2 regions of the Pseudactinotalea sp. genome follow, and region 2 is predicted to be linked to the other one. Evidence: predicted binding sites of a transcription regulator. Region 2 holds the regulator's gene; the other holds the start of a gene.
What was found. Region 2 encodes HspR, which represses chaperone genes until heat shock. Its sites were predicted from a motif close to AAGTTGAGTCNNNNNGACTCAACTT; they were not measured.

Region 1: a site for HspR is predicted at 2,347-2,371, ahead of ACOJSN_RS14195 (Hsp20/alpha crystallin family protein). Genes of this name have one in related genera too.

Annotation. Positions count from the first base shown of each region.
Region 1 covers NZ_JBMDXJ010000318.1:360-11,848, forward strand. Annotated here, with positions in the region: gene ACOJSN_RS14180 (DUF2330 domain-containing protein) at 9-1,106, opposite strand; gene ACOJSN_RS14185 (metal-sensitive transcriptional regulator) at 1,259-1,564, shown strand; gene ACOJSN_RS14190 (heavy-metal-associated domain-containing protein) at 1,590-1,823, shown strand; gene ACOJSN_RS14195 (Hsp20/alpha crystallin family protein) at 1,910-2,266, opposite strand; gene ACOJSN_RS14200 (hypothetical protein) at 2,407-4,962, opposite strand; gene ACOJSN_RS14205 (carbohydrate ABC transporter permease) at 5,062-6,003, opposite strand; gene ACOJSN_RS14210 (carbohydrate ABC transporter permease) at 5,993-6,928, opposite strand; gene ACOJSN_RS14215 (extracellular solute-binding protein) at 6,929-8,104, opposite strand; gene ACOJSN_RS14220 (FAD-dependent oxidoreductase) at 8,349-9,974, opposite strand; gene ACOJSN_RS14225 (LacI family DNA-binding transcriptional regulator) at 9,964-11,070, opposite strand; gene ACOJSN_RS14230 (YdeI/OmpD-associated family protein) at 11,269-11,489, opposite strand, start outside.
Region 2 covers NZ_JBMDXJ010000478.1:730-12,218, reverse strand. Annotated here, with positions in the region: gene ACOJSN_RS21640 (sensor histidine kinase) at 1-33, opposite strand, end outside; gene ACOJSN_RS21635 (hypothetical protein) at 23-859, opposite strand; gene ACOJSN_RS21630 (hypothetical protein) at 852-1,655, opposite strand; partial or broken gene ACOJSN_RS21625 (ABC transporter ATP-binding protein) at 1,748-2,410, opposite strand; gene ACOJSN_RS21620 (putative transporter small subunit) at 2,568-2,699, opposite strand; gene ACOJSN_RS21615 (sodium:solute symporter family protein) at 2,699-4,336, opposite strand; gene ACOJSN_RS21610 (CGNR zinc finger domain-containing protein) at 4,820-5,350, opposite strand; gene ACOJSN_RS21605 (hypothetical protein) at 5,376-5,630, shown strand; gene dnaK (molecular chaperone DnaK) at 5,694-7,568, shown strand; gene ACOJSN_RS21595 (nucleotide exchange factor GrpE) at 7,565-8,188, shown strand; gene ACOJSN_RS21590 (DnaJ C-terminal domain-containing protein) at 8,217-9,224, shown strand; gene ACOJSN_RS21585 (heat shock protein transcriptional repressor HspR) at 9,227-9,643, shown strand; gene ACOJSN_RS21580 (DUF4282 domain-containing protein) at 9,761-10,321, shown strand; gene ACOJSN_RS21575 (hypothetical protein) at 10,318-11,489, shown strand, end outside.

The DNA of each region.
Region 1 (11,489 bases), on a different contig from region 2:
GCAGATCGTCAGCCTTGCGCGCCCTGCTGCCGGCGCCGCCGGCCACGGCGCGCCACGCCCGAGACGATCAGCGTGCCGGTGAGGAGCACCACCATCCCGATGAACGTCAGTGCCGGACCGGCCGGAATGCCGACGATCTCGCGCATCCGGGTCTCGTAGACGCGCTCGCGGTACGGGGCGTCGTCGGACGCCTGGCCGAAGGTGAAGTCGGAGATGATCTCGGCACTCGGCTCCGGAAAGTACTGGTCCAGCACCGTGAGGTACGGCTGCTCCGCGGCGATCGAGACCAACGAGTCGGCGGTCAGTGCGCCCGCCGGCACCTGGCCAGCGAAGCGCAGCTCGACCTGCCCCTCGGTCGCGGTCTCGTCGGTGCGGCGGACCTTGTGGTCGGAGAACACGTAGGTCCGCACGAACTGCGACTCGGTGGCGGCGGAGGACAGCCGCATCGGGTAGATCAGCTGCTGCGAGGCGAACGTGAGATCGATGGGCTGCAGCGCACCCTCGAGCGTGTCGGCCTCCGCGGTGAGGCGGATCGCGATGTAGTACCAGCCCTCCGAGACGTACGGCATCAGCGCGTCGGCGAGGCCGTCGCGCATCACGTAGTCGTGCGAGTCGAGCCAGTCGGCGAGCTCATTGGCATCGCTCGCGGCGAGCACCGTGACCTCCAGGTCGCCGAGCTGCTGGGTGTTCAGGACCGAGACACCGCTGTCGCCGGGCGCCCCTTGGGGTGCCCCGCCTTCGCCGGCGCCTGCTCCGAAGCCCAGGTCCGGCCACCACTCGTAGGTGATCACCTCTTCCGGCTCGATGACCTTCTCGAGCTCGGAGAACACGCTGGTCTCCGCGAGCGCGGCCTCAGCAGGTGTCGGCGTGGGGATCAGCAGTGCAGCATCGGAGCTGGTGGTGATGGCGTCCATCGAGAGCACCACACGCTCGGTCTCGCCGTCCCAGCTCAGCACCGCGTACTCCGCGCCGGCGGCCACATCCTCGCCCTCGGGTGAGACGAATCCGCCGCAGCCGCAGGCTTGGGCTGCGGGCATGATCGCGATCCCGACCATCGATGCGAGGGCTGTCACGAGCGTGAGCCCGGCGAGTTTGAGCCGTTTCATATGGGCCAAACTAGGCGCGTACGCGAGCCGGTTCGGCCGTCGATACCGAACCGAGACGTTCGGTCCGGGAATCGTGACCGAACCGTAGCCGCCCGTGCACGCGCTCTTCACGGAATACCCTAGGGGGGTACATTGGGTAGCAGGAGGCCACCATGACCGAGCATGACCACACCACCCACCGCGGCTACGAGGACGACCGCGCCGCCTACCTCAAGCGGTTGCGTCGCGTCGAGGGTCAGGTGCGCGGCATCGCTCGCATGGTCGAGGAGGACAAGTACTGCATCGACGTGCTCACCCAGATCTCTGCGGTGACCAAGGCGTTGCAGGCCGTGGGCCTCGGGCTGCTCGAGGATCACATGTCGCACTGCGTGGTCGACGCCGCCCGCACCTCGCCCGAGGCCGGTGCCGAGAAGGTCGCTGAGGCCTCGGCCGCGATCGCGCGCCTGGTCCGTTCCTGACCCGCTCACCACCTGAGGAGAACGCATGAACAGCACCGACCGCACCACCACCGTCGACGTCGAGGGCATGACGTGCGGCAACTGCGTCGCCCACGTGACCGAAGCCATCGAGGGGGTCGACGGCGTGCTCAACGTCTCGGTCGAGCTGCGCACGGGCGAGGCCTCCCCGGTCACCGTGGTAACGAACGAGCCGCTCGACGAGCAAGCCGTGCGCGCCGCCGTCGACGAGGCCGGCTACCGGGTCGCCGCCATTCACTGACCCGGCGCCCGCTCACGCAGGACACAAGAACGCCGGGAGGGCCATGCCCTCCCGGCGTTGTTGCTCCCTCTGGGTGAGGGGAGTGTTCAGGCGGCCCGCTCGACGGCGGTGGGCACCTGCGCGGTGGTGGTCACCTCGACCTTGCGCGGCTTGGCCCGCTCGGCGAGCGGGACCGTGAGGGTGAGCACACCATCGGCATACGCCGCGGCGATGCGCTCGGCGTCGACGCTCTCGCCGAGCGTGAACCGGCGGGCGAACCGGCCGACCGGGCGGCTGCGCACGAGCCAGCGGACCTCGGACTCGGGCCGGGCGCGCTCGGCACGGACGGTGAGGATGCGGCCGTCGACGTCCACGTCGATGCTCTCCGGCGTCACGCCGGGCAGGTCGATCGTGGCGACGAATGCCTCGTCGGTGCGGTACAGGTCAACGGGGCCAAGAGTCATGGGAGTCCCACCTTCGGTCAGAAGCGAGCCACCCGGGTGGCGGCTCGCGCTACGTCAGGTGTAACGCGCGAACATGCCCAAAGTTGAGCGTGGTTCACTCAAGGCGAAACCCCGACCAGTCGGTCGCCGAACCGCAGGCGTCACCGCACGCTCACGCTGACCTCCGCCGACCTCGAGATCCCGTTGGCGTTCAAGAACTCCGAGACGTACCGGTACACACCCGGCTGACGACCGGTGACCTCGGTCGCCGCTGACTGTGCCTGCGGCGTGTTGCTCTCCACGAGCTGCTCATCGATGAGATCGCCGTTCTCGTAGAGCCGGTATCGCTCCGCGTTCGTGCCCCACCACATGTTCGTGGTGAGCGTGAAGTCGGCGTCGCCGGAGTAGTTGTCATGCGAGAGCACCACCGCACCGGGCTGTGCGTGCCGAACCTCGACGGTGACATCCCTCGCTGTCGTCGTGCCGGCCGCGTTGATCAGCTCAGCCGTGTAGTGGTAGGTGCCGTTGTGACGTCCGCGTACCGGGAAGCTGATCGACTGCGGCTGCGGTGAGCGCGCGACGAGATTGCGATAGGCCAGGAGCTCGCCGTTCTCGAACAGCCGCATCCCGTGAGCATTCACGCCCCACCACAGGTCCATCGTGATGTCGTAGTTGCCGTCATCGGTGCCGTGATGGCCGTTGTCGGAGCTCAGCACACCGGCCGCCGGGGCCTGCGACGCCGTCTCAGCCGGGCCCGCAAACGCGTAGGTGGTCCGCAATGATCCGCCGTGCTCGACCCTGATCAGGTGCTGGCGGCGCGAGTCGTGCATCCTGACCCGATCGGTGACGTCCAGCGTGATCGTGCTGGTGCGGTCGAGGTCGATGTTCAGGGTGCCGGTGCCACGCTCCAGCCGGAGGCCCGTGATGTCGGTCAGCTCCACGGAGTCGCCGTAGGTGACCTCGGTGCCGTCCGAGAAGGTCAGCACGTCGCCTGGTTGAAGCAGCAGCGGGATGACGGCGCGGCCAGGATCGTCAGCCGTGATGTCCTGCACCACGTGGTCGTCGAAGAACGACAGCACCACGTGGCTGCCGTTGGTGCGATCCAGATAGGCAGCGCTGAACTCGTTCTCCAGGTTGCCCACCTGAGCGGCGGAGAGCCGCTCACCCTCCCCGTACGGCTCGGAGTAGTAGGTGCGAGCCACCTCGACGCGCGTCACCGACGAGACCTCAGGGAACGGACCCCACGCATCTTCGTCGTTGCTGTTGAGCACATAGACGAGGCCGCCCATCGTGGGGTGCCACAGCAGTCCGGGGCCCATCCGCAGCCGCTGGTACGGACCGTGGTGACCAGCGCGCCTCCCCAGCAGCGTCGTGATGTAGTACTCCGGACGCCGCACGAACAGGTAGTCGAGATCGATGCTCCCCGCTTGGCGTAGCTCGGTGAACCGATCGGACGCCAGGTAGGGCAGCGTCGCGATGGCATCCTCTCGCTCTGCCTCGCTCGGCCCCAGGGGTGCCCTGCTGCTGTGCATCCAGGTCCGAGGCGAGGTGCTCCTGCGCTGCAGCGGGACGATCGGCCCGGGATCTGACTTCCATGCCTGGCGAGCCGCGAGGATCTCGGTGTCGGTGGGGTGAAAGGCGGCCAGCACCGGGACGTGGTCGATCAGCGCCCGGCCCAGGGAGGTCCGGTCCAGCACCTCGTTGGGCTGCATCTCCTGGGTGAAGGTTGCGATACGGGCAGAGGCAGCACTCCAGTGCAGGAACCCTGCACGGTCGGGCTCCAGGACGCTGGCGTACGAGACGAACTCGGCCATGGAGCGCGCCATCTCGATCGGCTCGCTGAATCCTGCCAGGGCGCCCTCGGCCAGGTCCGGCATGGCGACGATGAACGAGTAGTCGAAGTCGTAGGCCATCGGCTCGTGGCTGTGCCCCGCATCGGAGATGCCGTGCTCCCGCAGGGTGGCCCAGCACTCGGCGACCTGGGCGGCCAGGTCGGCGTCCTCGAAGAGGTCGGCCGTCATGCTCGCACCCGCCAGGCCGGCCACGACCTGGTTCGTGTACGGCGTGGGCTGGCGCCAGTGCCCCAGCGAGCGGTCGACGAGCCACGCGCTCGACGCACGGACGGCAGACTCGATCTCCGGCAGCCAGTCCGTCAGCTCACCGGCCTCACGCAGGTATCGGTACGTGGTGGTCAGGGCCACGCTCCCGAATCCGGTCGGTGCGAGGTGCGGCACGTCCCACTCGTACTCCGACCAGGAACCGTCAGCGAGCTGACTGCTGAGGTAGTAGCCCAGCGCAGCCTCGATCCGGTCACGAAGCTTGGTGTCGGCGAAGTAGGGGTTCCACGTGCGCTCGTGTGTCAAGAACCAGGTCAGGGTGGCGACCTGCTCCATCTCGCGTGCGTTGTACGGCTGTTGCGGCGCCCGCCACCAGCCGTCCTCCATCCAGCCGTAGTAGGGGTCCTCGTCGCGGATGCTGTTGGCGATCGGCGCCACCACCGTGAGGTAGGCCGCGAAGACGTGCTCGGAGTCGTCGAACTGCGAGCGGTCCGGTTCGGAGGCCAGCGGATCGACCAGCGGCAGCACAGTGCCCTCAGATGTGGCATACGCGGACGGTGCGCTCTGCAGGCCACGGGCAGCGAAGGCGGCGATCGATGCTGCACCGACGCCAATCATCAGGGCCCGTCGGGAGAACGTGGGAAGGGTGGGATCAGGCATGGTGACTCCTTTGTCTGCTGGTGGGTTCTCGTACGCGGTCGAGGTCAGGGCGCCACAGCGGGCACCGCGGTCGTCATGGGCAACTGGTTGTCCCCTCGCTCACCCCTTCAGTCCGGTGCGAGACAGGCCTTCGACGAACTGCCGCTGAGCAAGCAGGAAGACGATGAGCACCGGGATCACGGTCAGAGCGGTCGCGCCGATCTGGGCGTTGTAGAGCGGCTCACCGTAATGATCCTGATAGCCGGTGAGGCCGAGCCCCACCGTGAAGAGATGCTCGCTGCGAAGGAAGATCAGCGGTTCGAAGTACATGTTGAACGAGACGAGGAACTTCATGATCGCCACGGCGGCGATGGCTGGTCCGGCAAGCGGGAACGCGATCCGCATGAAGAGTCCGAGCCGCCCCAGCCCGTCAAGCCGACCGGCCTCCTCCAGCTCCTCCGGCAACGAGAGGAAGAACTGCCGGAAGATGAAGACAGCAACGATCGACCCCGGACCCAGCACCGGGAGGATGATCAGCGGGACGTGCGTGTTCATCAGCCCGAGCGAGGCGACCCATCGGAAGATCGGGATGATGGTCACCTCGGTCGGGATGAACAGGCCCGCCATCAGGAACAAGAACAGCCACGACGCGAACGGAAAGCGGATACGCGCGAAGGCGTAGCCGGCGAGTGCTCCCACGACCACGGAACCGATCGTGACGAGCGCCGCGATGTACAACGAGTTCAGGTACTGCTGCGCGAACGGCTGCGCCGTGAAGATGCGTGCCACGCCGTCGAGGGTCCACTCCCTGGGGAAGAGTGCGGGTGGGATGGCAAAGATCTCGTTCGCCGGCTTGAAGGCCGAGAACACCATCCAGAGCAGCGGGTAGACGAACGGGACGCTCATGACGATGAGCAAGGCGTACATGGCGACCTTGCCGACGCGACCACGACGCCGGGCACGGCGCGAGTCTCGATCGCGATCGGGCGGGTGCTGCTGCGACGGCGCCGGTGCCGGTGCGACCGGCCGATCTGCGATGGCGGTGTCGTGATCAGACCTCATCGTGCACCCACCTCTTGCGGGTACCCCACTGCAGTGCGGCCATCACCAGGACCACGCAGAACAGCAGCACGCCGATCGCCGAGGCGTAGCCGAAGTCCTGCTGCACGAATGCGGTGCGGTAGAGCAGGTAGGAGATCACTGTCGTGGAGCGTCCTGGTCCGCCCTGAGTGAGGATCTGGATCGGCGCGAACACATCCATGGCGCTGATCATGGTGATCATCGTGACCAGCAGTACCGTGGGAGTCATCAGCGGAAGAGTGATCGAAGTCAGCACTCGGCGCGGGCTCGCGCCATCGATCCGGGCGGCTTCCTTCACGTCGGCCGGCACGTTCTGCAGGGCGGCGATGAAGAGGATCATGTTCATGCCGACGCCCTTGAAGACCTGGATGACCACCAGCGTCACCAGAGCCCAGTCGGGATCACGCAGCCAGTTCGGGCCCATGATCCCCAGCGTCGACAAGAGACCGTTGATGCCACCGTTCGAGGCGACCAGGAAGTTCCAGATCAGTACCCACGCCACCGTGGAGACGACCACCGGCGAGAAGAAGAAGGCGCGGAACGTCGTCGTGCCTGGCAGCTTCTGCACGAGCAGGAGCGCCAAGACCATCGCCAGGGTCACGTTCAGAACCATCAACATGAGTGCGAACGCCAGCGTCACGCCGAGCGAGGCCCAGACCGTGGAGTCGCTCACCAGCTGACTGAAGTTCGCGCTACCCACCCAGGAGAAGGTTCCCACCAGCGGATTCCAGTCATGGAACGCGTACCAGATCACGTAGCCGAACGGGACCAGTCCAAGTCCCAGGACACCGATGATGACCGGCGCGACGAAGGCGAGCCCGACCGCGTGGTCGATTCGTCTCAGGCGACGCGAGGAGCCACTCAGCGCCGGCCCCTCGCGTCGCCGACCGGTGGCGGCCGAGACCATCTAGTCCCCTGAGATGATCGGTTCGATGTCGGTGCAGACCTGGGCCAGCACGCTGGCAGCGTCAGCTTCTGGAGCCCAGAGCGAGTCCAGCCTGACCCGGATCGGGTCATTGATCTGGCTCATCTGCGGGTGCCCCGCCTTGGTGACGGCGTCGACCGACTGGTCGATGACCGTCGTCTGCAGCTGCTCGGCCGTGAGGTCCGGCGCGGCGTCGGCGAGCGTGTCGGTCGTCAGCAGCGAGGTGCGCGGCGGTGGGAAGAACTGGGCGAGCAGCCGGGAGCTCTCGGGACTGGTGAAGTAGGCCAGGAAGTCAGCAGCCACCTCGGGGTGATCGCTCTGGGCCAGGACGCCGACACCGCCCTGCCCCACGACCGAGACCTGGCCCGCCGGTCCGGCAGGCAGAGGGACGAAGTCCCACTCGAAGCCGTCGCCGAGCCCTGTCGACATGCTCAGCTGCGACATCATGAAGCCGACCTGTCCGGACGCGAAGTCGAACTCCTCGCCCGGCATCGGGATCGTTCCGTTCTCGTAGACCTGGGTATGGAACCAGTCGAAGAACTCCACCACGGCCGGGTCGGTGAACTGGCACTCGCTGCCGTCCGCGCTCCACGGGGTCGCTCCCCACGCCATCCACATCTGGCCCAGGGCGCCGTTCCAGTTCGTGTACGGGTCGTCGTGAGGCAGGAAGCCGGCCGCGTCGGTCGTGGAGGCGACCGCGGCGGCGGCGGTCATCATCGTGTCGTAGGTCCAGTCGCCGCTGGCGATGAGGTCCCGGGGATTCTCCTGGTCGGCGGCCGCGATCAGATCGAGGTTGACGTAGACACCGAAAGGGCTGTTCGAGAACGGGTAGCCGTACAGGCTCCCGTCTCGCGACCACAGCTCGATCGCCCCAGGGATCAGATCGTCCATCTCATACCCCTCGGTCTCGGAGAACGCCGGGGTCAGGTCGGCGAAGACGCGCGAGTCGACGAACTGGGCTGCGTAGGACTCCATCAGCCACGCCATGTCCGGGGCATCCCCGCCTGCGATCTGCGTGGTCAGTGCGTCCACGTAGGTGTCAGCGGGCATCGCATCGAACGACACACTGCTGACCAGCTCAGGATTCTCCTCGATGTAGCGGGCAGCGATCGCCTCGAAGATCTCGTGGTGTCCTTCGTTGCCGCTCCACACCGTCATCCGAAGGTCCACGGGGCCATCTGGTGCTGCGGGCGCGTTCCCGCCGCCGCCACACGCTGCTGTCAGCGCGACCGCTGCGACGGCAGCCGTCAGCACTGCCGCCCGCCTGGTTCTGCTTGGTCGGTTCATGATCTCTCTCCTCGTAGCGTCGTTGCTGGGCTTGGGTACCCGTCATCTGGGCTCGGCCGTGAGCGCACTGCCGCCGCGCGGCATCAGTGCGCTTCCGTCCGAGATCAGCGGGCTGTCAGTAGGGGTGTGCGCCCTCCGGCCAACGCAGCTGCGCACCGGTGGCGGTCAGCTCGTGCTGGAATTCGGTGAGGACGTCGGGCCGCTCCTGCACCTCGTGCGGGGTGCGGGATCGGGCGAGACAGTAGGCCGCGAGGTGCCCTGCCGCCTCCCCGATGTTCCACTCGACCGGGTGCAGCCGGTAGCAGCCGTTGGTGATGTGCGTGGTGCCGATGTTCTTGTTGGCGGCGATCAGATTCGTCATGCGCCGCGGCAGCAGTGCACCGAGCGGGATCTCGAAGGGCGTGGAGGGCACGTCGATGTAGGTGTCGCCACCGGTGGAGGGATGCAGATCGATGCGGTACATCCCCACGCCGACCGAGTCCTCGTACCGAGTGGCGCCGCGATCACCGCGAACGGCATACGACACATCGTTCTCTGTGACCGTGGTGACCGCCCGGATCCGGCGCGACTCCCGGTGGTAGACAGCCTGGGCGAGCCCATCGCGCGTACCCATCACATCCGGCCGCAGCCGCAGGCCGGGAAAGCCGGTGCCACCATCCTCGCGGGGCGCCTCGGTCTGCATCCAGTACAGCATCGACAGGCTCAGCTGCCGGGCATCGGCGATGCGGCGCTCGGCCTCCTCGGGCTCGACATCGAGCACGGGCGCCAGGAAGTAGTCGATGCTCGGCCAGTTCACCAGGCAGATGTCGCTGCTGTAGTGGCCAGGCTCGAACAGGCTGGCCGCAGCGATACGGCGGAACGTCCACAAGTTGCCGTCACCGGGATTCTGGGACTGGTCGGCCCTGACCGCCAGGGCGTCGTCGCCAGGATTCGGGGTGAAGGTCCGGGTGTCCATCTCCAGCGTGCGCGGGCTGGGTGCCGTCCAGGACAGCAGGTTCGCACCGTTCCAGGCCGCTGGGCGGTAGGAGCTCCAGAAGTCGTATCGTTCGGGTCTGTCAATCGTGTGGTCGCCCTCGACGTGCTCGACGACGAAGCAGACGCTGAGTGCCTGCACGTTGTCCGGCTGCGCCTGCGCGGGGGCGCTCGGCTCACCCGTCTCCGCGGCGGACTCGAACCCCGTCACATACTCGGTACCGGTCAGGGGAAGCAGCTCCCCCGTCTCGGTCGCGTCCACCACGTACCTGGCAGCCACGGTGATGGTGGCCCCGTCCCCCAGGACCGAGGTGAGCGTCACCGAGGTGATCGCGTCTCCGTCGACACTCGCCGCCATCGGGCGGACCCGCTCCAGGAGTCTGATCCGCCCCGAGGACCGCCAGGGTGCGAGCATCTCCTCGAGAGCTGCCAGCGCTACCCGAGGCTCGTGGCAGAGCTTGGAGACCCAGCCGGCACCGGGGTTCAGCTCCGGCCACGCCCTGGCTTCCGGGCGCAGCGGGTAGGTGCGGCGGTACGCGCCTCGGATTCCCTCGCGCAGCCGCCGGTAACGCTCGCTCGCACCGAACTGCTCGATCCAGGGATGCTCGTCCGGCGGCACAGCCTGGGACGTGAGCTGACCGCCGATCCACGGGTGCTCCTCGGTCAGCACCACGGTAGCGCCCCGCTCCGCGGCAGCGATCGCCGCCGCGATGCCGCCGAGGCCGGCTCCGATCACCACGACGTCTGCGCTCATCTCGTCAGAGCTCACGCACTGTTCCATTCTCTCTCGGGGCTGCTGGCAGCCGGTCGGTGGGTCCACCTGGATCTCGCGGCGGGGTGAGCGTCTCACCGGCCACCTCGGTGCACTCCAAGAGCTGGTGCAGGTCGGTGGCGCCGTGCTCGTCACGGCTGCCGTCGGTCCCCGCCAGTCGCGAGAGCAGCAGCAGAGCGCGCGCACCCATCTGCTCACGGGGGATCGTGAAGCCCGACCAGAGGGTCGGCCCGGGCAGGCGATGGTGCGGCTGTCCCAGCAGCAGCACCGACAGGTCGTCAGGAACACGGATGCCCATCCCGGCCAACGCTCGGCACAGCTCGTCCGGGTCGACCTCGGGTGCCAGCAGCATCGCGCTCACGCGCCGCTCAGCGATCTCGGCCGCGGTCTGCACAGGATCGGCGGGCGCGATGAGTTGCGTCGGCAGGCCCCGCTCGGCCATCGATGCCCGGTACCCGGTCAGCCGATCGAAGGTCGGCTGGTCGGTACCTGTCGGTCCGACGTAGCCGATCCGTCGGTGCCCCAGGTCGGCGGCACGGTCGGTCGCCCGCTTCGTGGCCCTCAGGTAGTCAGCTCCGACGTAGGGCAGCCGCCCACCCTCGCTCTCCCGCCGTCCGACGAACACGAACGGATAGTTGGTGTCCAGCAGGTGCTGCAGCTCAGCGCGTTCCTCGTGCTGCCCCAGCAGCAGGCAGCCATCGGCTATGCCGAGCCGCTGCCAACCGCTGCGGGTGAGACGACGCGATCCCTCGACCACCCTGGCGCTGGTGAACAGCAGCAGGTCCACGCCGATCTGCTCGGCGGCATGCTCGATACCCACCAGGAACGGTCCATAGAAGTCACGTCCACCACGCGGGAAGGTCGCCTCGTAGGTGAAGACACCCAGGATCTGGTTGTGCCCGCCGGCGAGCCGCTGCGCCACCGGGTTCGCCGAGTACCCGGTGATCCGGATCGCGTCGAGCACGCGCTGGCGGGTCTCCTCGCTGATCCGCACGCCGCTCGGTGTGCGGCCGCTGAGAACGAAGGACACGGTCGCCTGGCTCACGCCCGCGAGCGCGGCGACATCCGTCTGCGTCACGCGGTGCCTCGGCATCGATCCTCCTCGACCGTGACTGGTAGCCATCTCGTACGAGACAGCCTGGTCGCACCGGGGCAGCCGGACAACGGGATTATGCGCATTATTAGCAGCCCAGCACGCGATCACGCCCACGAGCAGCGCTCAGGCGCCGCCCGAGAGGGCGTCGAGGTCCGTCTTGTCAGTCCGCGCTGACCGCCCGACCACGGCGTGGCGTCAGCCGCGCAGCTCCGCGACGACCTTCGCCACCCGACGCGCGCGGGTATCCTCGGCCTTCGCCTGCCCGATCGGCTCGGCGAGGCAGCGCTGGTTCGAGTAGGAGAGCGCGGCCCAGGCCTGCGCGAGCGCCGGCTCCGCCTCGAACGCTTCCGCGAGTTCCGCTGGCAGCTCGACCACGCGCGGCGCGACATCGAGCTCGACCTCCACCTCGTAGGTGC
Region 2 (11,489 bases):
GGCTGCCGCGGGGCCCCCGCGCTCAGACGTCACTGCGGCGCACCGCCACGGCAGCGACGAGTAATGCGGCTACGGTCCACGCCACCAGGATGCCGTAGCCCTGCCACGGACCGGGCGCGATGAGCGTGCCGGCCTGCGCGGTGACCACGAGCGAGTCGTGGGGCGTCGCCACGAGCCGCCCTGCCCAGCCGGGCAGCACCGACCGCACCATCTCGGCAGCCCCGTTGCCCATCATCGTCAGCACCTGCTCGAGCAGGATCAGCAGGACGAAGGCAGTGACGGCCGCTGCCGCGGTGCGGCGAAGCGCGGCGCCGATCGCCAGGGCGAGCACCGTCACGGCCACGAGGTAGAGCACGGTGCCGATCAGGACCCGCCCGAGGTCGCCGTCGGGCGCTGTGAGCGTGACGCCGGGTCGGTCGGCGAACAGCCGGAGCGCGAGCCACGTGACCGCGAGCGCGAGGACCGCGGCCAGCGCGGCGACCGCCGCGACCGTGATCGATCGGGCCGCCAGCACCGGGAGCCGTCGTGGGACCGCGACGTAGGTCGACCTCGCGCTGCCATCACCGTGCTCACCCGCACTCGTGACCACTCCGAGCATCAGCAGCGGCACCTGGGAGCCGACCAGCCCGATGGTGAGCAGCGAGGAGACGCCGCCCGCGGCCGGGGCCTCGGCGTTATAGCCGACCGAGAGGCCGATCGTGGCGTGCAGCACTGCCGTCGCCGCCACGTACCAGAGCGTGGCGGGCAACGTCCATGCCTTCACCCACTCGGAGCCAAGCACACGCACCAGCCCGACGCCGCGGCGAGTCGGCAGGCCCACCGCCGATGCGCCGGCGACCGCGACGGCATGCTCAGACATCGGCCCGGCCCAGCCGGAGCGCGGCGAGCGCCAGCACGCCCAGACCCCACGCCCCGAGCACACCGAGACTGGCCCACGGACCCACCGCCGTCGTGCCCATCGAGGAGACCACCTCGAGGAACTCGGTCGAGGCAGTGACGGCGACCAGGGCATGACCGGGCAGCCACTGCGCCACCGTGGCGGCGCCCATGAGCGCAAGCTCGGACAGCCCGAGAGCGAACACGACCGCGATCGCGATCGGCGGACGTCGCAGCAGTGCCCCCACGCCGAGCCCGAGCACGGCGAGGAGCACCATCGCGACCCCACCGCCGAGCAGGATGCGGACCGACTGGCCGTCGTCGAGCGCGATCTGCAGGTCGGGGCCGAACGGGCCGAGCAGCAGGATCACCGAGGACACGGCGAGCGTGGCCACCGCGGCGATCGCTGCTGTGCCCGCGACCGCGAGCGCCTTGGCCACGAGCACCGGCCAGCGCGCCGGCACGGCCGTGAACGTGGACGCCGCACTCCGGCCGGCGAACTCGCCCGCCCCTGTGAGCGCTCCGTAGACCAGCAGCGGCAGCTGCGCGAACAGCAGGTTGCTGCCGACCAGGTTCGCGAGGCTGTGACCGTACCCCTCGGCGCCCACGGCGTTGTCCATCGTGGTCAGCAGGCACAGCACGGCGCCGATCGCCACGGTCGCTGCGACGCTCCAGCGGGTGGAGCGCAGCCCCCAGGACTTGCTCCACTCCGATGCGATGATGCGCCCCAGTCCGACGCCGGTGCGGCGCGGCAGGCCAGCGGCGGCGACCGCGGTCATCGCCGGCCCCCGGCCGTGACCTGGGTGCCTCGCGCGCTGCCGCCGTACTCCACGGCACCGGCGGTGAGGTCGAGGTAGGCGGCTTCGAGGGTGCCGGTCGAGGTCCGCGCCACGAGCGAGGCGAGATCGTCGTCGGCGAGCAGCCTGCCGCGGCCGATCACGACCACCCGGTCGGCACACTCGGCGAGCTCGCTCATGAGGTGGGAGGACAGGAACACCGTGCGGCCGTCGTCGGCGAGCTCGCGCAGGAGCCTGCGGATCCAGAGCACCCCATCGGGGTCGAGGCCGTTGACGGGCTCGTCGAGGATCAGCGTGCTCGGGTCGCCCAGCAGCGCTGCGGCGACCCCCAGTCGCTGCGCCATCCCGAGCGAGTAGCCGCCGACGCGCTTGCGTGCGACCGACGAGAGCCCTGCCAGCTCGATCACCTGCTGCACCCGAGCGCGGCCGATCCCGTGGGTGCGCGCGAGCCCCATCAGGTGCCCGTACGCGGTGCGGCCGGGATGCGCCGCACGGCCGTCGAGCATCGCGCCGACCTCCTGCAACGGCGCGCGCAGGTCGGCGTACCGGCGGCCGTTCACCACCGCCGAGCCTGCACTGGGGCGCGCCAGTCCCACGATCATCCGCATGGTCGTCGACTTCCCGGCGCCGTTGGGTCCCAGGAAGCCGGTGACAGCACCGGGCCGTGCGGTGAAGGACACGCCGTCCACCGCCGTCGTCGACCCGTAGCGCTTGGTCAGGTCGCTCACCTCGATCACTGTGATCTCCTTGCGTCGTGCCCGGGTGTGTTCCCGGGGCACCAACGACGCTAGGAACAGCCGCGTGCGCTGCCCACGGCCGCAGCGACGAGTTCGGCGAGCCGCCGCCTCCTCCTGCAGGAGGAGACGGCGGCTCCGCCAGCGCGACGGCGTCGGGTCAGATGATCCGGCGACCTTCGGCCTTGGCCTTGCGCAGCTCGCGTACAAAGGCGCGAACGATCACGAAGAGCGTGCCGGCCACGATCACCGGCCACACGAGGACGTACGCAGTCAGCAGCAGGGTGTCCATCAGTTGCTCCCTTCAGGGGCGCCGGAGAAGGCGGGGACGCCATCCGTTCCGGCAGGTGGCGGCGGCGTGGCGTCGTCTTGCGGTTCGTCGAAGTTGCCGGTGCGCTCCTTGATCAGGTCGAAGTCGAAGCGGCGGTCCTTGTTGAGCATCGTCAGCCCGACGCAGACGATCGTGCTGACGGCGTAGGCCACCAGCGATCCGGACAGCACGGGGTAGTCGTGCAGGAACCCGATCGCGAACGGTGCCGATGCCACCACCGAGACCGCACCGACCACGAATGCCACCCGGCGCCCGAAGAAGCCGAAGGCCATCAGCCCCAGCACCACGCCGATGCCGATCGTCGCGAGCACATCGCTGACGATCCCGAGGCCGCCGTTGAGGTCCACCCACGAGAACCGCACCGGCAGGAACGCGGCGAGTGCCGCGACGACCGCGACGCTGAACGCCACATTGGTCACCCGGTTCCAGTAGAAGCTGGCGATCACCGGGAACACCAGCGCCCCCCACATGGCACCCACGAAGACCAGCAGGTCGAGGATGCTGAACTGCATGGTCGCGAAGCACAGCGCCGCCGTGGTCGCCCCGAGCATGGTGAGGCGGCCGACGAGCAGCATCGTGCGCGGGTTGGCGCGCTGCTTACCTGCGATGTTCTGGCCGTAGATGTCGGCCATCGTGATGGATGCGAGCGCCGTCATGTCTGCGTCCGCCGTTGACGACAGCGACCCGATGATCATGATGAAGAACAGGCAGATCAACGCCGGTGGCAGATAGGTCGCGGCCATCTGCGGCACGAGGTTGTTGACGTCGCCGCCCATCGGTTCGAGGCCGGCATAGAGCGCCATCACGCCGAGCATGCCGACGCCGATCACCGTGGCGCCGTAGCCGATCGTGGCCGTGACGAACGTCTTCTTGATCAGGTCCTCGCGCACGGCGAACAGCCGCTGGGCGATCGTCTGGTTCCCGATCGCGTAGGCAAGCACGGCAGCGATGTAGGGCGCACCCTGGTGGAAGAAGGCCTCGGAGGAGAAGAAGTCGCCCTGCTGCGGCGTGAGGTTCTCCGCCCCGATCGTGAACAGCTCCGGCCCGCCGGCCGCGAAGAACACGGTGGGCACGATCACGACGACGGCGCCGAGCATCGCCAGCACCTGCGCGAAGTCCGTCAGCACCGAGGCGCGGAATCCCGACCACAGCGTGTACAGCAGCACGCCTGCGGCGATCGTGACGATGCCCTGCGTGAAGCTGAAGGGGGACAGCATCGCCACCAGGGCGCCGCCGGCGATGAGGTTGGACGTCAGGCTGATCAGGCTGCCGAGCACGTTCGACCCGGCCAGCAGCAGCTGGCTGGAGCGGCCGTGGCGAGCGAACATCACCTCGGCGATCGTGTGCGCGCGTGGCGCGACCTTGCGGATCCGGCGACCGAACGGGTAGATCAGCAGGATCATCAGCGCACCCCACAGCCCGTAGTGGATCGGGCCGGAGATGCCGTACGTGTAGCCGGAGGTCGCCGAGGCATACATCGACGACGCCCAGATCCAGGTCGCGGTCATCGACGCCGCCGAGATGCCGAAGCCGATCTTGCCGCCACCGGTCATGTAGCCGTCCGCGTTCTCGCGCTTCTTCGAGATCCGGATCGACATGTACAGGCTGCCGCCGAAGAAGGCCAGCAGCAGCAGGACCACGATCGGTCCCGCCAGTTGTTGGATGTCACCCACGGGGTGTGTCTCACTCTCGTCTTGTCAGTGTCAGTGGTGCTGTGCTGGCAGAAGACGGGCGGAGCTAGGTGGGGACGAGGCGGCCGGCGCCGGGCCAGACACTGGCGCGGCAGGAGGTGGACAGGGGGACGCGGTGCGCCGAAGGCACAGAGGAACCTCTCGTGAGATGGCGGCGTGGACGAACCTGGGCCACTGCCGGCTCGAGGGCAGGCGAGAGGCCCGGAGGTGCGGCTCCTTTACTGCATCAGGGCGCACGTGAGTGCGCCACGTGGCGGAACATGGCGGTGCGCCGGTGGCGTCGAGCGACGCGTGGCGCGCGGGAACCGGTAGCGGTTCCACCTCGGCGCGCACACCGGCGCGGTCGAGGCTGCGACGGACACCCTAGCAACGGCGGCGTGCCCGCCAGGGTCAGCGTTTCACCGGGTGGGATGCCGCGCGATGTCGGCGCACGGCGGCGCGGTTGGCGCATCGGACCGAGCAGTAGCGTTGCCGCCCGTTGCGGGTGACGTCGACGACCACGTGCGTGCACGGGTCGGACTCGCAGCGGTGCAGTCGGTGCATGCCGCGGGTGACCAGGTGGAGCGAGGTGCCCACGCTGATCACGGCACGCAGCACGGCGGCGACGCCGGCCTTCTCGTCGCGATAGTGCAGGTGCCAGCCTTCGCCGTCGTGATCGGTGAGTCTCGGATATGCCGCCGCTGCGGCCATCTCGGTGTTGAGCAGTGCGGCCCGCTCGTCCGGTTCGTGCGCGTCGACCACCCGTAGCCAGTCGTCGATCACCTCGCGTACCCCCGCGTGGTCGCCGGGCTCGGCGCTGAAGCGCATCGTCATGCCGAACTCGCGGGTGCGCTCCACGATGCCGGCGCGGTCCTCGGGCCAGTCGTCGGCCAGGGATGCCGCGAGCAGCACCGCGTATTCTCCGTAAGGGTTGAGATGCATAAGACCATTACATCACCATGACGTCATGACCACGATCGACCATCACGTCCACGCGGCCGAGCCCGCCCCGGAAGCCCGGGAGCACGAACACGCCTGGGTGACCGCCTCCCGCCACCGCACGTCACACGGTGACGTGCTCTACGTCCGCTGCGAAGGGTGCGGAGCCCACCGGGTGGACGTCCAGACCGCGCCCGAGACACCGCCGTCGGCCATCTCGGTGGAGATCGGGAACAAAGACGGCGTCTCAAGAGTTGAGCCTCATAGACTCAAGTCAGTTTGACACGCGAGCCTGCGTGAGCACACTTGAGCCCGGAAGACTCACCTCAACCAAGGAGCACACACCATGGCACGAGCGGTCGGAATCGACCTGGGGACCACCAACTCGGTGGTCTCGACCCTGGAGGGCGGCGAGCCCACCGTCATCGCGAACGCGGAGGGGGCACGCACCACGCCGTCCGTCGTCGCGTTCAGCAAGACCGGGGAGGTGCTGGTCGGCGAGATCGCCAAGCGTCAGGCGGTCACCAACGTGGACCGCACGATCTCCTCGGTGAAGCGTCACATGGGCACGGACTGGTCCGTGGACATCGACGACAAGAGCTACAGCGCCCCCGAGATCTCGGCGCGCGTGCTCGGCAAGCTCAAGAAGGACGCCGAGTCCTACCTCGGCGAGCCTGTCACCGACGCGGTCATCACCGTGCCCGCGTACTTCAACGACGCCGAGCGTCAGGCCACCAAGGACGCCGGACAGATCGCCGGCCTCAACGTGCTGCGCATCGTCAACGAGCCCACCGCCGCGGCACTCGCCTACGGCCTGGAGAAGGGCAAGGAGGACGAGCTCATCCTGGTCTTCGACCTCGGTGGCGGCACCTTCGACGTCTCCCTGCTCGAGGTCGGCAAGGACGAGGACGACTTCTCCACCATCCAGGTGAAGGCCACCAACGGTGACAACCGCCTCGGTGGTGACGACTGGGACCAGCGCATCGTCGACTGGCTCGTGGGTCAGGTGAAGAACTCCAGCGGCGTGGACCTGTCAAAGGACAAGATCGCCCTGCAGCGTCTGCGCGAGGCCGCCGAGACCGCCAAGAAGGAGCTGTCCTCGGCGAGCTCGACCAACATCTCGCTGCAGTACCTCTCGATGAGCGAGAACGGCCCGATCCACCTGGACGAGAAGCTCTCCCGGGCGCAGTTCCAGGACATGACCAAGGACCTGCTCGAGCGCACCAAGGCGCCGTTCCAGAACGTCATCCGTGACGCCGGCATCTCCGTGAACGACATCGACCACGTGGTGCTCGTGGGTGGTTCCACCCGCATGCCCGCCGTGACCGAGGTCGTCACCGAGCTCACCGGCGGCAAGGAGCCCAACAAGGGCGTCAACCCCGATGAGGTCGTCGCCGTGGGTGCGGCCCTGCAGGCCGGCGTCATCAAGGGCGACCGCAAGGACGTGCTGCTCATCGACGTCACGCCGCTGTCCCTCGGCATCGAGACCAAGGGCGGCGTGATGACGAAGCTGATCGACCGCAACACGGCGATCCCGACCAAGCGCTCCGAGACGTTCTCCACCGCAGAGGACAACCAGCCCTCGGTGCTCATCCAGGTGTTCCAGGGCGAGCGCGACTTCGCGCGCGACAACAAGCCGCTCGGCACCTTCGAGCTCACCGGCATCGCCCCGGCTCGCCGCGGCGTGCCGCAGATCGAGGTGACCTTCGACATCGACGCCAACGGCATCGTGCACGTGTCCGCCAAGGACAAGGGCACCGGCCAGGAGCAGTCGATGACGATCACCGGCGGTTCGGGCATCTCCAAGGACGAGATCGACCGCATGGTCGCCGAGGCCGAGGCGCACGCCGCCGAGGACGCCAAGCGCCGCGAGGAGCAGGAGACGCGCAACAGCGCCGAGCAGTTCGTCTACTCGACCGAGCAGCTCCTCACCGACAACGCCGAGAAGCTGCCCGAGGACATCACCTCCGACGTGCGCAGCAAGGTCGACGCTCTCAAGACCGCGCTCGAGGGCGAGGACCTCGACGCGATCACCACGGCGCAGTCCGCGCTGGTCGAGGCGTCGCAGAAGATCGGTGACGCGCTCTACGCGCAGTCCGCCACCGACCCGACCGCGGGAGACGCCCCGGCCGACAGCTCCGGCACCGAGGACGCTCCGGTCGAGGACGACGACGTGGTGGACGCCGAGATCGTCGATGACGAGGAGGAGGGCTCCAAGTGACGTCCGGTCCCGAGTTCGAGGGCGAGCCGACCATCCGCGACAAGCGGCGGCTCGATCCCGAGACCGGCGAGCTGCGTGAGACCGAGGCTCCCACCGCCGTCGGGGAATCCCCCGACGGCGGGGCGAGCCCTGAGGAGGTCGGCTCGCCCGAGTCCTCCCCGACCGATGAGGCGGCCTCGGCCAAGGCCGAGGCCGCTGACCTCGCGGACCAGCTCGCTCGCGCGAAGGCCGACACCTACAACCTCGATCAGCGGTTCAACGCCTACGTGCGTCGTTCGCGCAGCGAGGTCACCGAGGCCCGCACCCGCGGGCACGAGGACGTGGTGGAGGCGCTGATCGGCGTGCTCGACGACGTCGACCTCGCACGGCAGCACGGTGAGCTCAGCGGGCCGTTCGCCTCGATCGCCGAGAAGCTCGAAGGGGTCCTGCAGGGCACCTTCGAGATGGTGCGGTACGGCGAGGTCGGTGAGGAGTTCGACCCGGGGATCCACGAAGCGCTCATGCACAACCAGAGCGAGGACGCCACCAGCGAGACGGTGCAGCAGGTGCTGCAGCCCGGCTACAAGGTCCGAGACCGGGTGATCCGCCCGGCGCGGGTCGCGGTCGTCGGACCGCAGTGAGGAACGAGGAGACAGGAAGGGGTGTGAGATGACAGGACAGGACTGGCTGGAGAAGGACTTCTACGCCTCGCTCGGCGTGCCCAAGGACGCCGATGCGGCCGCGATCAAGAAGGCCTACCGCAAGCTCGCCCGCACCTATCACCCCGACCAGAACGCCGGCGACGCGCAGGCGGAGGCGAAGTTCAAGGAGATCGGCGAGGCCTACGCGGTCCTGTCCGACTCCGAGCAGCGCCAGCAGTACGACGCCCTGCGCGCCATGGCCGGAGGCGGACCGCGGTTCGCCTCCGGTCCCGGCGGTGCCACCGGCGGGTTCGAGGACCTGTTCGGCGGCATGTTCGGCGGCGCTGGTGCGCCCGGCGGTGGTGGTACGCGCGTGCGGTACACCAGCGCCGGCGGGTCCGGCGGCCCTGATATCGACGACCTCCTCGGGGGGTTGTTCGGCGGCGGGGGCGGCGGCTTCGGTCGCGGTGGTGCCGACTACGGACCGGTCAAGGGGCGCGACCTCACGAGCTCGGCACGGCTGCCGTTCCGGCAGGCCGTGGCGGGCGACCTGGTGGGGCTCACGGTCAACGGGAGGACCACCAAGGTCCGCATCCCACCGGGCGTCAAGGACGGTCAGAAGATCCGCATCCCTGGCAAGGGCGAGCCCGGACCTGGTGGTGGTCCCGCCGGTGACCTCGTGGTCACCGTGACTGTGGACCCGCACCCGGTCTTCGGGATCAGCGGCAACAACCTGACGATCACCGTGCCGGTCTCGTTCCCCGAGGCCGTCGACGGCGCGGTCGTCTCCGTGCCCACCCTCGACGGCTCCTCGGTGAGGCTCAAGGTCCCGGCAGGGACGTCGTCGGGCGCTCGCCTGCGAGTCAAGGGCAAGGGTGTGGTGACCAAGAAAGGCACCGGTGACCTGATCGTGACGATCGAGGTCGCGGTGCCACGCAACCTCTCGGACGCGGCGCGCTCCGCGTTGACCGAGTTCGCCTCCGCGACCTCGGGCGAGGACCCGCGCACCGGGCTCGCCGAGGCGGCCAGGAGCTGACGATGGCACCCGCCCGGTACGACCAGCCGAGCTTCCTCATCTCCGAGGCGGCAGCCCGAGCCGGCATGCACGCGCAGACGTTGCGCACGTATGACCGGCTGGGCCTGGTCGTGCCGCAGCGCGCCACCGGCCGCGGGCGGCGCTACTCCGAGCGCGACGTCGACAAGCTCCGCGAGATCCAGCGACTCTCCCAGGACGAGGGCGTCAACCTCGCCGGGATCGCCCGGATCTTCGAGCTGGTCGAGGAGAACGAGCAGCTCCGCGACCGGCTCGAGCACCTTCTCGGCATGAGCGGCCACCGCCCGCGCGTCTTCACAGCCTCACCGAGTGGCGACATCGTCGCCACCAAGCCGGGAGCGCGGCTGCGTCGGACCACGACCGCTGGTGCGCTTGTCGTCTGGCGGCCGACACGGGACTGATCGGTCGACCGCGACCGGCTCAGCGTCGGCCGTGATGGGGAGATGTGCTCGGCCGCGGCGGGGCAATCGACGCGAAGGATCGGTAGCCTCCCCGTGATCCGACCGTTTGGGGGAGAGATGACCGAGAACCAGTTCGGCCCACGTGAGGGCGAGGCCGATGACCAGACTCGCGTGAACTATCCGCGTCAGCCTGAGCAGGGCGAGCAACCTCATGGCCCGCGTGTTCCACCGCCGCCGCAGCAGCCCTACCAGCAGCAGCCTTTCCCGCAGGCGCCGCAGCAGCAGGCTCCTGGCTACCAGTCGGCGCCGTACGGGCGAGGCGAGCAGCCGGCCTACACCCCACTGGCGCCCGCATCCCCACTGCCGCCGGCCAAGCCCGGTTACTTCAAGGCGCTGTTCGACCTCAGCTACGCCAGCCTCGGAGCGCCGAAGTTCGCCAGGGTGTTCCAGCTGCTGTTCATGATCATCAGCGGTATCGCCGGCCTGGTCGCCATCGTCTCGACCCTGCGGTTCGGGAGCTTCCTGCCGCTGCTGCTCGGGATCGTGTTCCTGCCGATCCTCTGGCTGCTGCTGAACACCCTGGTGCGGCTCGCGCTGGAGGCAGTGGTGGGAATCGTGCAGACCGCGGAGAACTCCGAGCAGATGCTGGAGATCATGCGATCCCGAGGTGGCTCATGAGCGGAGGCGGCGGTCCGTCGCCGATCGTGATCGGGCTGCTGGTGCTGCTGGCCATCGGTGCCGCGATCGGGATCTACGTCGCTGTCAAGCGGCACAAGTACGTCAAGGCGATCCGCGACCGTGGCTGGCACTTCGACTCCAACCCGCCGATCGAAGTGGCGAACGGTCTGGTGGTACCGCCGTTCGGGATCGGGTTTCGGCGCGGGACCGATGAGCATGTGGTGGGACGCACCCGGTCCGGAGTCGACTTCCAGGTGTTCGAGTACCAGGCGGCTGGCGACGCTCGGGTGGTGTGCATGCCGATCGGTATGCCGTTGCCCGAGGTCGTCGCGACCGGTCCTGGGCAGACCCGCATGGGGGTCGTGGCCGAGCATCGGGGGATGCTCCCCGGAGGTGGCCTGCTGCTCGGCGCGGATCCGGCGTTCACCGACGCGTTCATGAACGTCGCAGGTGGGCCGATGTCGGCCTTCGGTGCCCGGTACCCGCTGAACCTGGCGGTCGACGGCGACCAGCTCACGCAGGTCGGTGCCCCGAAGGACCCCGACGAGCTCGAGGCGTACCTGGATGCGCTCGCCGAGGTCGCGACCGCCGTCCAGGGCGCTGGGTCGCAGCTCGAACCGTTCCGGCAGAACCCACCCGAGATGCGGCTTGGCTTCTACCACCGGCCCTCCTGGTACTACCTGGCCAGTGACGACGGGCTGCTGTCGGTGGTCGAGCACACCGGGGGTGGCATGAACCACCACACCTCGGACGTGGTGCACGGTGAGTTCTTCACCGGCTCCTGGTTCGTGGGCTTCGTGCACCACTGGCAGACGCAGCGCACGGAGACGTACACGGACTCCAACGGCAACACGCAGACCCGCACGGTCACGCAGAACCACTCCGAGGTGATCCACGAGGTCACGCTCCCGTTCGGCTCACCCGACCTGCAGGTCACCAACGACAGCCGGTGGGGTCGCCTCTTCAACGGACCGTCCATCGACTTCGAGCTCGCCGCGTTCAACGACGCCTACGACGTGCGGTCCTCGGTTCCGAAGTTCGCCCACGACGTGCTGCACCCTCGCCAGATCGAGTACCTCATGGCCACGGGCACCATGCCGTTCTCGATCGCGAACGGCAAGGTGCGCACCCAGCCGCGAGAGCACACACCCGAGGCCATTGCGTTCGA